2 regions of the Aliterella sp. E5.1 genome follow, and region 2 is predicted to be linked to the other one. Evidence: riboswitches for the same ligand, from Rfam matches in the RefSeq annotation. Region 2 holds a riboswitch; the other holds the start of a gene.
The links. Region 2 has a riboswitch for cobalamin ahead of AC2VE5_RS08580 (sirohydrochlorin chelatase). Riboswitches for the same ligand answer to the same signal wherever they lie in the genome.
Positions count from the first base shown of each region.

Region 1: it holds a riboswitch for cobalamin, as region 2 does, so the genes downstream of both, AC2VE5_RS11170 (CbtB domain-containing protein) here and AC2VE5_RS08580 (sirohydrochlorin chelatase) in region 2, are expected to answer to the same signal.

Region 1 is NZ_JBYCCV010000025.1:26,563-32,390, reverse strand. It holds gene AC2VE5_RS11195 (hypothetical protein) at 1-211, opposite strand, end outside; gene AC2VE5_RS11190 (M16 family metallopeptidase) at 355-1,638, shown strand; gene AC2VE5_RS11185 (fructosamine kinase family protein) at 1,645-2,517, shown strand; gene AC2VE5_RS11180 (ABC transporter ATP-binding protein) at 2,683-4,431, shown strand; gene AC2VE5_RS11175 (hypothetical protein) at 4,478-4,879, opposite strand; cobalamin riboswitch at 4,954-5,096, shown strand; gene AC2VE5_RS11170 (CbtB domain-containing protein) at 5,122-5,316, shown strand; gene AC2VE5_RS11165 (hypothetical protein) at 5,370-5,828, shown strand, end outside.
Region 2 is NZ_JBYCCV010000016.1:62,225-68,052, reverse strand. It holds gene AC2VE5_RS08585 (hypothetical protein) at 1-780, shown strand, start outside; gene AC2VE5_RS08580 (sirohydrochlorin chelatase) at 828-1,814, opposite strand; cobalamin riboswitch at 1,854-2,023, opposite strand; gene AC2VE5_RS08575 (WGxxGxxG-CTERM domain-containing protein) at 2,582-3,415, shown strand; gene AC2VE5_RS08570 (hypothetical protein) at 3,467-3,826, opposite strand; gene AC2VE5_RS08565 (ferredoxin family protein) at 4,513-4,740, shown strand; gene AC2VE5_RS08560 (ABC transporter ATP-binding protein) at 4,850-5,581, shown strand; gene AC2VE5_RS08555 (M67 family metallopeptidase) at 5,584-5,828, shown strand, end outside.

The DNA of each region.
Region 1 (5,828 bases), on a different contig from region 2:
TTTCACGGTGAGGTTCTATCCCTTTAACTTGGTCGTAGTATCTAACTATTGTTGGTGCTTCTATAAAGTACCAATCTCGCAAAGGGATATAACTAAGATCGAAAACTACTAAAAGTAAATTTGCAACAGCAATAATTGCTAGTAACTTTTCGAGCCAAAGATTGCGGCGAACAGATTTTTTTTTAGCTTTTAATTGTTGAACAGATAACATAGCTTAGATAAAAAGTTTATGTATATTTTTTGCCCTAGTCACCGCAAAGCACGAGCGGAGTCTTTCCCAAAATAGTATGATCTTTTCTGCCTGCCCTCAGGAATGGCTAAGATAAGGAAATACTGGCTTCTTCCGTATTACTAATGACTTCAACTGTTGTAAAACCACCCCGCTTAAATTCTCCTACCCTGCATCAGCTACCTAACGGTTTGACAATTGTAGCCGAGCAGATGCCAGTAGAAGCCGTTAACCTGAGTTTGTGGGTTAATGTGGGTTCAGCCAATGAACCGAATGATATCAATGGTATGGCTCACTTTCTCGAACACATGGTTTTTAAGGGGACCAAGCGGATTGTTAGCGGAGAATTTGAGCGCCGAATTGAGGAACGAGGCGCAGTTACAAATGCCGCAACTAGCCAAGACTACACCCACTACTACATTACTACTGCCCCGAAAGATTTTGCTAGCCTAGCGCCTCTGCAAATTGATGTAGTGCTTAATTCGCTCATCCCCGACGATGCTTTTGGTAGAGAGAAGTTAGTCGTCTTAGAAGAAATCCGTCGATCGGATGATAATCCTCGTCGGCGCACCTTTGCCCAAGCAATGCAAACCGCCTTTGCCCGTTTACCCTATCGCCGCCCGGTACTTGGAGAATTTGACGTAATTTCCCAACTCCAGCCGCAGCAAATGCGCGATTTTCACACCTCTTGGTATCAGCCAGAGTCTATTACCGCCGTTGCTGTGGGTAATTTGCCTGTAGATGAATTAATCAAAATTGTTGCCGATGGTTTTACCGAAGCTACCAACCCCTCACCCATTGTCAACCGTCAACCCTTAGCGGCTACCCTTACTGAAGAACCTGCTTTTACAGAAATTGTCCGCCACGAGTTGAAGGATGATAGTCTGCAACAAGCGCGGTTAGTGATGGTATGGCGAGTTCCAGGGTTGAGTAATCTGCAAGAAACTTACGCCCTAGATGTATTAGCCGCCGTATTAGGAGCGGGGCGTACATCGAGGCTGGTGCGGGATTTACGAGAAGAAAAGGGACTGGTTTCTAGTATTTCTGTTAGCAATATAACGCAACGCTTGCAAGGCACTTTTTATATATCGGCAACGCTTCCTGTAGAAAACTTGGCGCAAGTAGAAGCATCAATTGCTCAGCACATTCATACTATTCAAAATCAGCCCGTTGCAGAATGGGAGATTGCCCGGATTCGCACTCAAGTTGCCAATCGATTTATTTTTGCTAACGAAACTCCAAGCGATCGCGCGGGTTTATACGGCTACTATCAATCTATGGTCGGAAACCTAGCGCCAGCCTTTGATTACCCAGCGAGGATTCAAGCCCTCGATGCGGGGGTAATGCAAGCCGCCGCCCAAAAATATCTCTCCGCCGATGCTTACGGTGCGGTTATTCTCAAGCCTTAATTTGTTATGTGGACGCAAATAGCCGAACATATCTCCCAGACTCAACCAAAGTTTGCGATCGCAAGTCATCGTTCTGTAAGCGGTGGCTGTATCAATCAAGGCTACGCGGTAAGTGATGGCGACTTCACTTATTTTGTGAAGCTAAACGAGGCTGCTAAAGTTGGAATGTTTGTTGCCGAGGCGCTAGGGTTGGAGCAAATGGCACAAACAAATACTATCCGCGTACCAAAACCGATTTGTTGGGGAGTCGCTGAAAATTCGGCTTATATAGTCTTGGAATGGCTGAACTTAGGTACGGCAACTACTAATTCGTGGCAAGAAATGGGGCGTAATTTAGCTGCAATGCACCGCACGACTAGCTCTAAGGGTTTTGGGTGGGAACAAAATAATACAATTGGTTCTACACCGCAGATTAATAATTGGACAACTGATTGGGTAAGGTTTTACGCTCAACACCGTCTAGGCTATCAATTTCAATTGGCTAACCGGAAGGGGGAGCATTTTCCCCAGCAAGAACAATTATTAGCATTCCTCCCGCAACTGCTATCCCATCAAGTACAACCCTCTTTAGTACATGGAGACTTGTGGGGAGGTAACGCCGCTTGTACAAACCAGGGAGAGCCAGTAATTTTTGACCCTGCAACCTATTATGGCGATCGCGAAGTAGATATAGCAATGACGGAACTATTTGGCGGTTTTCCGGCGGCTTTTTACCGCGCTTATAACGATACTTTTCCTTTAGAGCCAGGCTACGAGCAACGCAAAACCTTGTATAACCTCTACCACATTCTCAATCATTTCAATTTATTTGGTGGCGGCTACGCATCTGGGGCTAATCGCATGATTTCTCAGATTTTAACTAATTCAGCGAAAAAGTAGCCGCCACAAGAGCTAAAGAGCTAATTGCTAAAGCAAAACAACAATAGCCTTAAATTCAACATACATCAGCAAAATCTTGACTTTTGCAGCCATTACCTAACTTTTGACCGTAGCTATAGAGATCGCGCCTGTTGTTAAAATCGCAATAGTTGCTCAATTGCTCTAATGGCTCAAACTCGATTTGCTAAACTTGTTTCTTACCTCCGCCCCCATTGGCAAGCAACTACTGTAGGTATTGTTGCTTTACTTGTTGTTAATGCTATTGGTGTTTATATTCCGCAATTGATTGGTGAAATTGTTGATAGATTTCAATCTGCTTTCACTTTCGACGAAGTTTTACGCTATGTCATCCTAATTATTGTTCTTAGTTCGATCATGTGGGTCATCCGCATGGTTTCCCGCGTTACTTTATTTGGTGTTGGGCGACAGGTAGAATTTGACCTCAAACAAAAGATTTTTCAACACTTGCTAAGACTTGAACCTGCTTATTTTGCCCTCAATACGGCGGGTGACTTGATTAACCGCGCTACTAGCGATGTCGAAAATATCCGGCGATTGGTGGGATTTGCGGTGCTTAGTTTGGCAAATACAGTATTTGCTTACGCCCTTACTCTCCCGGCGATGTTAGCAATTAGCGTGCAGCTAACGCTTGCAACTATAGCTATCTATCCGTTCATGCTAGTTACTGTACAGTTATTTAGCGATCGCCTCCGCAACGAACAAATTCAAGTACAAGAGGAGCTTTCTCTTGTCAGCGAGTTGATTCAAGAAGATATGAGCGGGATTGCGCTGATTAAAATCTACGCCCAAGAAGAAAACGAGCGCCGTGCTTTTAGTCAAAACAATCAAAGGCTGTTAGCCGCCAACTTAAAACTAGCCAAAACCCGCAATACCTTATTTCCGCTTGTGGGGGGGCTTGCGTATATTAGTTTGCTAATTTTATTGTGGTTAGGTTCTAGCCAAATTATTTCTGGACAAATTACTATTGGTGACTTTCTCAAGCTCTTAATCTATGTAGAGCGTTTGGTATTTCCCACTGCACTGTTAGGCTTTACAATTACGGCTTACCAACGAGGTGAAGTTAGTATCGATCGCATTGAGTCTATTTTAACGGTCACGCCCAAAATTCAAAACTCCGACCAAGTTATACATTTACCCAAAGAACAAGTCAAAGGCGAACTCAAAGCAGTTAATCTCAGCTTTACTTATCCTGGCGCTACTACTCCAGCTTTGGACAATGTCAATTTGACGATTTTTCCTGGCGAAACTGTAGCAATTGTTGGTGCTATTGGTTCAGGTAAATCAACTCTTGCTAATGCTTTACCGCGTTTATTAGATATTGAACCTGGGCAATTGTTTTTAGATGGGATAGATATTACGCTTCTTGATTTAGATTCATTACGTCAAGCGATCGCTTATGTTCCTCAAGATAGCTTTTTGTTTAGCACTACGATCAAAAATAACATTCGCTATGGCGATCCGGTAAGCGACCAAGCCGAGGTAGAATATAGCGCCAAAGTTGCCCAAATAGACGGAGAAATTCGCAATTTTCCCCAACAATACAAAACTATTGTGGGCGAACGCGGCATTACTCTTTCTGGCGGTCAAAGGCAACGTACTGCTTTAGCTAGAGCGATGCTCGTTGATGCGCCAGTATTAATTTTGGATGATGCGCTTTCTAGCGTGGATAATCAAACTGCCACTGATATCTTGAATAATCTTTCGCAAGGTACTAAACGCAAAACAGTAGTATTTATTTCTCACCAACTATCCGCCACCGCTACCGCCGATAGAATTTTGGTGATGGATAAAGGGCAAATTGTGCAAGCTGGTACTCACGCCGAATTGGTGCAAAAACCAGGATTGTATCAAACTCTCTGGAATCAGCACCAATTGGAGGAAATATTGCAATAACTTAGTTGGGGCGGATAAGCCCCTAATTGAGTTTGAGGGCAATTATTTAATGCAGCCAGCCCCAATTTAGTTTAGAAATAGACTTATTCGGTGCGTAGTTTGAACTTTTTGTTTGAGGTGCTGGCTCGTCTTCTATCAACATATCTTCTAGCAACTCGGTTACTTCTTCTCCACTAGAAGAATTTCTCAGTTGCTGCGACAAAATGTTTAATTCGCTGTCGATAATTTGTTGGGCTTGTACGTCATTTTTTGTAGTTGCTAATTGTGAATGCAATTCCAATAACCCACTACGTAATAGTTTGGTATCTGAAGACTTGGGCAATTCCTTGACCATTTGGGTAATGGCTACTTGAGTTTCTTGGGCTACAGAAACGCGATTGGATGGTGCGGCATTATCTGCGGGAGTAAACAGCATTAAAGCAGAAAATAGTAAACAAGCTGTACACATATTGTTACTTGTCCTCAAGATTAATTAGCATTACATTTTACTCTTAGTTCCAGATTTCGCACGCAGTGATAGAATGATTGCCTGACGCGATTGGTTCTGGTGGAAGTCACTAGAAGTGAAGGGAAAGTTCGGTGAGATTCCGACGCTGTTCCGCAACTGTGATGAGGCGATACTAAAGCCTTTAAGTCAGAATGCCTACCAATCGCTAATAACTCTACATTATTGTGCGAGGAACACTGGTTGTGAGAGCTACAAATAATCTTACTTACGTTCAAAAACGGGCAATTGATTGGACTTTATCGTTGCCTGTACAGTTGACACTGTATACTTCGCTATGCGCTTTGACGTTGTGGACGGTATATTTTTCAACTTATCCCGCCGTCCATGATTCGATGCACTCTTTGCGCCACCACACTTTGACAATTAGTTGTCATTAAAATTTGTTCAAGATAACAGCTTGTGACGGAACAATTAATTAACTAATATCAAAATGTCAAAATCTCAGCGCTCAGCGCTCATCATAGCTATTACGGGCTTGATGAGCCTATTTCTGTTTGCAATTATTGGCTTATCTCAAAATGCGCGATCGCCTATTCAACTAACGACAAGTCCGCCTGTAGGACAATTTTACCCATTTGAAGCGGAAGCGACAACGCCCCAATCGCCTACATTATTGACGTTAAGCGCGCGAAATCCTGCTGGGGAATTGTTGGCAAATAGTTTATTTAAAATCCAAATATTTACACCGCCCATTACTCCCTTTTTATCTACCGATTTTCCCGTCGTCGAAGGTACGAAGCTACTAGAATTAAATGCGATCGCCCCAGAAGGCAAAGTACAGCTTCAACAAATGCTGCCAATTCGGGGCAAATATAAGTTAGCAGTCAATGTTTCCCCGATTGTTGCCAATCAATTTAGTCCGATTGAGCAAACTTTGACCCTTAAGGTA
Region 2 (5,828 bases):
AGCCCCAACACACCCCAACAATCGGCAGCACCTTCAAAAATTGCTGACGGCAAGTATCCCGTCCAGCAAGCTAGTTATAGCGATGCGAATGGAGAATATGAGCTATTTTTGCTCAATACTCCTCCCGGTCAACCGCCGAGTTTTCGCACGACAAATTTGCAAATGGCGAGGTTAACCGATGAAGAAATCAAAAGCGGTGAGAAAAGCTATCTAAATGTAGCCAACGGACAACCTGCGTTGCACCTTACGGAAGACTTCAAAATTGAGTACAACCACACTGTGACCGAAAATCAAGTCAACCCGCAAACTGGGCAACAAGAAACTGTCGTCGTGCGTCGCGAGAATAGTTTTTGGAGTCCTTTTGCTGGCGCTTTAGCAGGTCAGGCAATTGGTAGCTTGTTATTTAGACCCCAATACTATGTACCCCCGGTCTATCAACCTGGAAGTAGATTATTAACAGGTTATGGCGGCTACGGCAATACTTACGATCGCGCTGTAACCAGTTATCGCACTCGCTACAATGCGCCACCCTTGGAAGTCAGAAATCGGACTAATTTCCGGACTACTGGTGGGATTAGAAGACCATCATCTTCCACGGTACGCCGTTCGCCTTCAAATGCTGGCAGCCGTTCTAGTGGCTCTGGTTTTGGCTCTAGCACCTTACGCCCTTCTGGTAATTCTAGTTCCAGCCGGGTTAGACGACCTTCATCAGGTAGTTTTGGTAGTGGGAGTCGTTCTCGTTCTAGCGGTTCTCGGAGTCGTTCTAGAAGTCGGCGCTAAATAAGTTTGAGAAAAGGGAGTAGATCTTTCTACTCCCTTTTTTTTATCTAGGGTGTTTGCCAGATTCTTTGATGGTATTGAGCTACATCTGCGTAAGGATCGGGTGCTGGGTGGCTGTGGTCGTGATGGTGATGGTGGTGTCCGTGTTCGTGACCGTTTGAGTTATTTCCTACCGCCGCTAGGCGGAATTTGCACATCTCGCAGTTCATCTGTACTTGACCAAGTTGAGTTTCAATTTCTCGCTCTCTCAGCACGGAAAATAACTGAGGATGCAAGCCCATTTCGGGCAAACAATCAATTTTGATCTCTGGATATTGCTGTTGCTCTACGCACGTAATATCAAAAATCTTCTTGACTAATATCCCAGTAAATAAGAAGTACGGCAAAACGATAATTCGTTTGGGCTTGTAAAGTCGAGCGCGGCGAAACCCTTCTTCTAGGCGGGGGTGGGTAATACCGATAAAACAAATTTCGACCGTGGAGTAACCGCTACCTTCCCAAAGAATCCGAGCTAGTTTGTACAAGTCTCCGTTAGCATCGGGGTCGCTTGCACCGCGACCAACAAATAATAATACTGTATCGGCGCGATCGCACTGATATAGTGCATCAAGTTCAGCTAAACGCGACTTCCATAAGTCTACAATCCCCGGATTTATGCCAAAATGCCGCCCATAATGAAACTTGACTTGGGGATGTCTGACTCTAGAACGATCTAATTCGTTCGTGACATCAAATTTGTTATGCCTAGCTGCAAATAATAATATCGGCAGCACTGATAGCTCGGTATAACCTTGTTCTACACACAAATCTACTCCTTGTTGAATTGTTGGTTCGGTGAGTTCCAAAAAACAAGGTAGTACGGGTCTAGATGTATCCAAGGCTTGATAAGCCGCCGTAAAGTCTAAAAAACTTTGTCGTCCTGATTCGTCTCTAGTACCATGACCAATCGTCAGTAAGGGACGATGGAGCGGTAATGGTGGTAATTTTAGTGGTGGGATGGAGTATTCGATGTTTGTTGTATTTACAGCAGTCATTGAAAATTAGTTATCCTTTCCCGTGCGACGCAGGAAATAAATTGAGCTAGTGATAATTTCGGCATCCTGGCTAACGATAACTGAATTTAAGACAACTCAATGGTTAGATTTGTCCCTACAGCAGACTCGTTTACAGTTGCGGCACAGCCCCGGATTTGCACCGGAGTTTCCCGAATATCACGATCGCGCTTTAGTGCTTAGTTATCTTAACCGATTTAACTTAGTTCCCAATCCGGGGTAGGGGGGTTAATCTGGGTTGCGCGATCTAATATGCGATCGCGCGAGTTCTTTACAATAGCCTTAATTTTCACCTGCTATATCTCAAATATCCTACTTAGGTTACTTGCTTTAATAAAGAATTTTAACTGCGGCTAACTATCAAAATAAATACTTAATTATTTATCAATAAAATTTTATTTTGTTAAAAATAGCCTACGCAAATAGTTTCCGACACAAAGAGAGCTAAGAAGATATTTGTTTTACTTATGACTGAAATAAGTCTCAAAAAACCAGTCTATGGGGGGAATAATGCCTAAAGCAAACTAGCGATGATTGATTTAGTATTAGTCTGTATATTGGCTAAGTAGATTACTCAACTAAAGTTCTATAAATGGAGCAAGTTTTTAGTCATAATCTAAGATTAAAGACAAAAAATTAGGCTACTTTTTATCAGTCTTAGTTGAGCAGTTTAGTTTGTTATTTACACTGAAAAATACTATTTTGTGCTAGTAAGCTTTGACAAAGATTAAAAAAAAGGAACTTACAATATGAAGATTTCTAATTTATCTAAAACTATATGGGCAAGTGCTTTTATTTTTAGTTTAACTACTCTGCCTGTAGTACCTGTGTCTGCTCAAGATAGTAGCGGAAGTGGAGCCGGAACATCGGGAACTGGAACCGGAACATCGGGAACAGGGACAACCACAGCGCCTGGTACAGGTAGTACAACTACAGGAACAACTCCTAACACAACTACTGGAACAGGGACAACCACAGCGCCTGGTACAGGTAGTACAACTACAGGGACAACTCCTAACACAACTACAGGAACAACTACAACTCCTGATACGACCACTGGAACAGGGACAACGACAATTCCTGGAACCGGAACAACTACAACTCCTGATACGACCACTGGAACAGGGACAACGACAATTCCTGGAACCGGAACAACTACAACTCCCGATACGACCACTGGAACAGGGACAACGACAATTCCTGGAACCGGAACAACTACAACTCCCGATACAACCACTGGAACAGGGACAACAGGTAGTACGACTACTGACACACAGATAACCACTCCTAGTACCGGAACCGGGACAACAGGTACCACGGTAAGCCCTGGAAGCAGCACAACCGATACAACAACCACAACGACAACAACTCCTAGTACAGGTAATACAACTACAGATACCGTCGTACCTAGCACTACAACAGGTACACAAACCACAAGTTATCAGCAAACTAACGAGCGGACTTTTGATTGGGGATGGCTAGGTTTGTTAGGTTTAATTGGTTTAGCTGGTAGGCTTGCCAAAGGTTCAGAAAAGACTGCTTACAGCGACCCTTACGAGACAACTGGCTCAGTTAGACGTTAGAACAGAAAAAAGGAACTGCGACGCAGTTCCTTTTACAAAATCCTGGCATTTTTACCATCTATTGGGCTTAATGTAAGTCCGGTTTGCTCCTCTAATAATTATTGTTGTTCTAGGTTCTCGGTAATAATCGACTCTAGAACCGTTGTAGATGGTTCTTTGAGGTTCCCGATAATATTTGAAGTTTGGTCTTTTATAATTAGTTCTTAGAGGACCTCGGTAATAGTTACCTGGAGAGCCGTAGTAAACTCTTTTTTCTAAGTATTGGTTGTTTCTAGCTTCTGGGTGGAAAATATAAACCTTCCGTTCATTGTTTCGATAACCTGTTGATTTCGCATTGGCACTAGCAGCAAAGCTGGTTGAACCTAAAGTAAGAGCCGCCAAAATTAGAAGTGTTTGCTTGTATCTACCCATATTTATCTACTTCTGATCGGAATACTTATGTATATAATTTATCCAATAACTTATTGATTTTGTCGTTCCTATTTTCTTTGCTCCGTATTTTTTTTGGGCTATTGGTAAGGGTTGCAGCTATTCTATAAATTCTTTTAGTGAAATACATCCCGAAAAAGTTATTAATGGAAGCATGACTAATTTAATTAGTTTTTATTGCTTGTGATATTGTATTAGCGCGATCACCTAAATTAAAGAGCGAAACACCTACAAAATATTTGTGAGTATTTCTCATACTTGTGATTTTTCTGACTATTTTTGGGAGCGGAGGTGTAAATTTGCCCGCACGTAGCCAAAAATCTAAAATTTTCTGTACTCTTGCGCGATCGCTCGCACTCAAGCAGCAATTCTTCTCAATCGCAAGCTAACAATATTTGATTTAAGCAAATAGTACCAAATCTTGCTGCAAAATTCTTTTTGTTAGTTTGATATTTTTAGAGCTTTTGGCAATTAACTTTTTACAAGATATGTGGATTGGCTACCGATTAATATTAATCAAGGCTTGAATTATTGAGTTTGTGCCGTCAAAATAAAACTTAAAAGCAGGGACTATATTGAGATGGAGTAATAAATTGTGATGGCGATTTAAATAGGCAATTTGTTAATATAATTTAGTGCTGTCAATAAAAAGCTAAAGGTAAAATACCATGCCACATACAATTGTTACTAACATCTGTGAAGGTGTCGCTGATTGCGTAGATGCTTGTCCGGTGGCTTGTATTCATGAAGGTCCAAGCAAAAATGTTAAGGGGACAGGTTGGTACTGGATTGATTTTGCTACTTGTATAGATTGTGGCATCTGCATTCAAGTTTGTCCGGTAGAAAATGCGATCGTTCCTGAAGAAAAACCGGAATTACAGCAAACGCCACAATAATAGCGATTTTAGGTTTTAGTGAAACTAGACTAGGAGGTCAATTCATGGGCAATCGCCCTCAAAAATTGTAAAATCGTAACTAACTTCTCCCGTAAGCTAAATGTTGGACATGAAAAATTCTGCGCCGCTATTAGAAGTTGAAAATGTCTGGGCTGGTTACATCAAGGATCTAGATATTTTGCAAGGCATAAATTTTCATATTTTGCCCGGAGAATTAGTTGCGGTAATTGGTCCAAATGGCGCAGGAAAATCTACTTTAGCTAAAACAATTTTTGGCTTATTGACTCCTCATAAAGGCACAATTACCTTCAAAGGTGAAAAAATTGCTGGACTAAAATCAAATCAAATTGTCAGGCGTGGGATGTGCTATGTCCCGCAAATTGCAAACGTATTTCCTTCACTAAGTGTAGAAGAAAACCTAGAAATGGGTGCTTTTATTCGTAATATTCCTCTAAGTAGTCTAAAAAATAAAATATACGATACATTTCCAGGTTTAGCCAATCGGCGACAACAAAAAGCCGGAACTTTATCGGGGGGAGAACGGCAGATGTTGGCAATGGGTAAAGCATTGATGCTAGAACCAGATTTATTATTGTTAGATGAACCAAGCGCTGCTTTATCTCCGGTACTGGTAAGCAGTGTATTTGAGCAAATTCAACAAATAAATCAAACTGGTACAGCGATTGTTTTAGTCGAACAAAATGCCCGTAAAGCCTTGTCAATGGCGCATAGAGGGTATGTATTAGATACGGGACGCGATCGCTTTTCTGGAGCCGGGCAAGATTTACTGAACGATCCTAAAGTGGGAGAATTGTATTTAGGTGCGGGAATGGCTCATTAGACATGGTTTTAGAACTTTGTAGCCAAGAGATTGAAGCTATCTGTCAGCAGGGTGAAAGTGCTTATCCTCAAGAATGCTGTGGTTTATTGCTAGGAAAACTCAATAATCGTAGCAAAACTGTAGTAGAAGTTAGAGCAACTCAAAACGTTTGGAATGCTGAAGCGGCAGAATTATTTAGCACTGTGGAGGAAAGTAGAGCAACCAATCAACTTAGCAATTATGCGATTTCTCCCCAAACTATCTTACA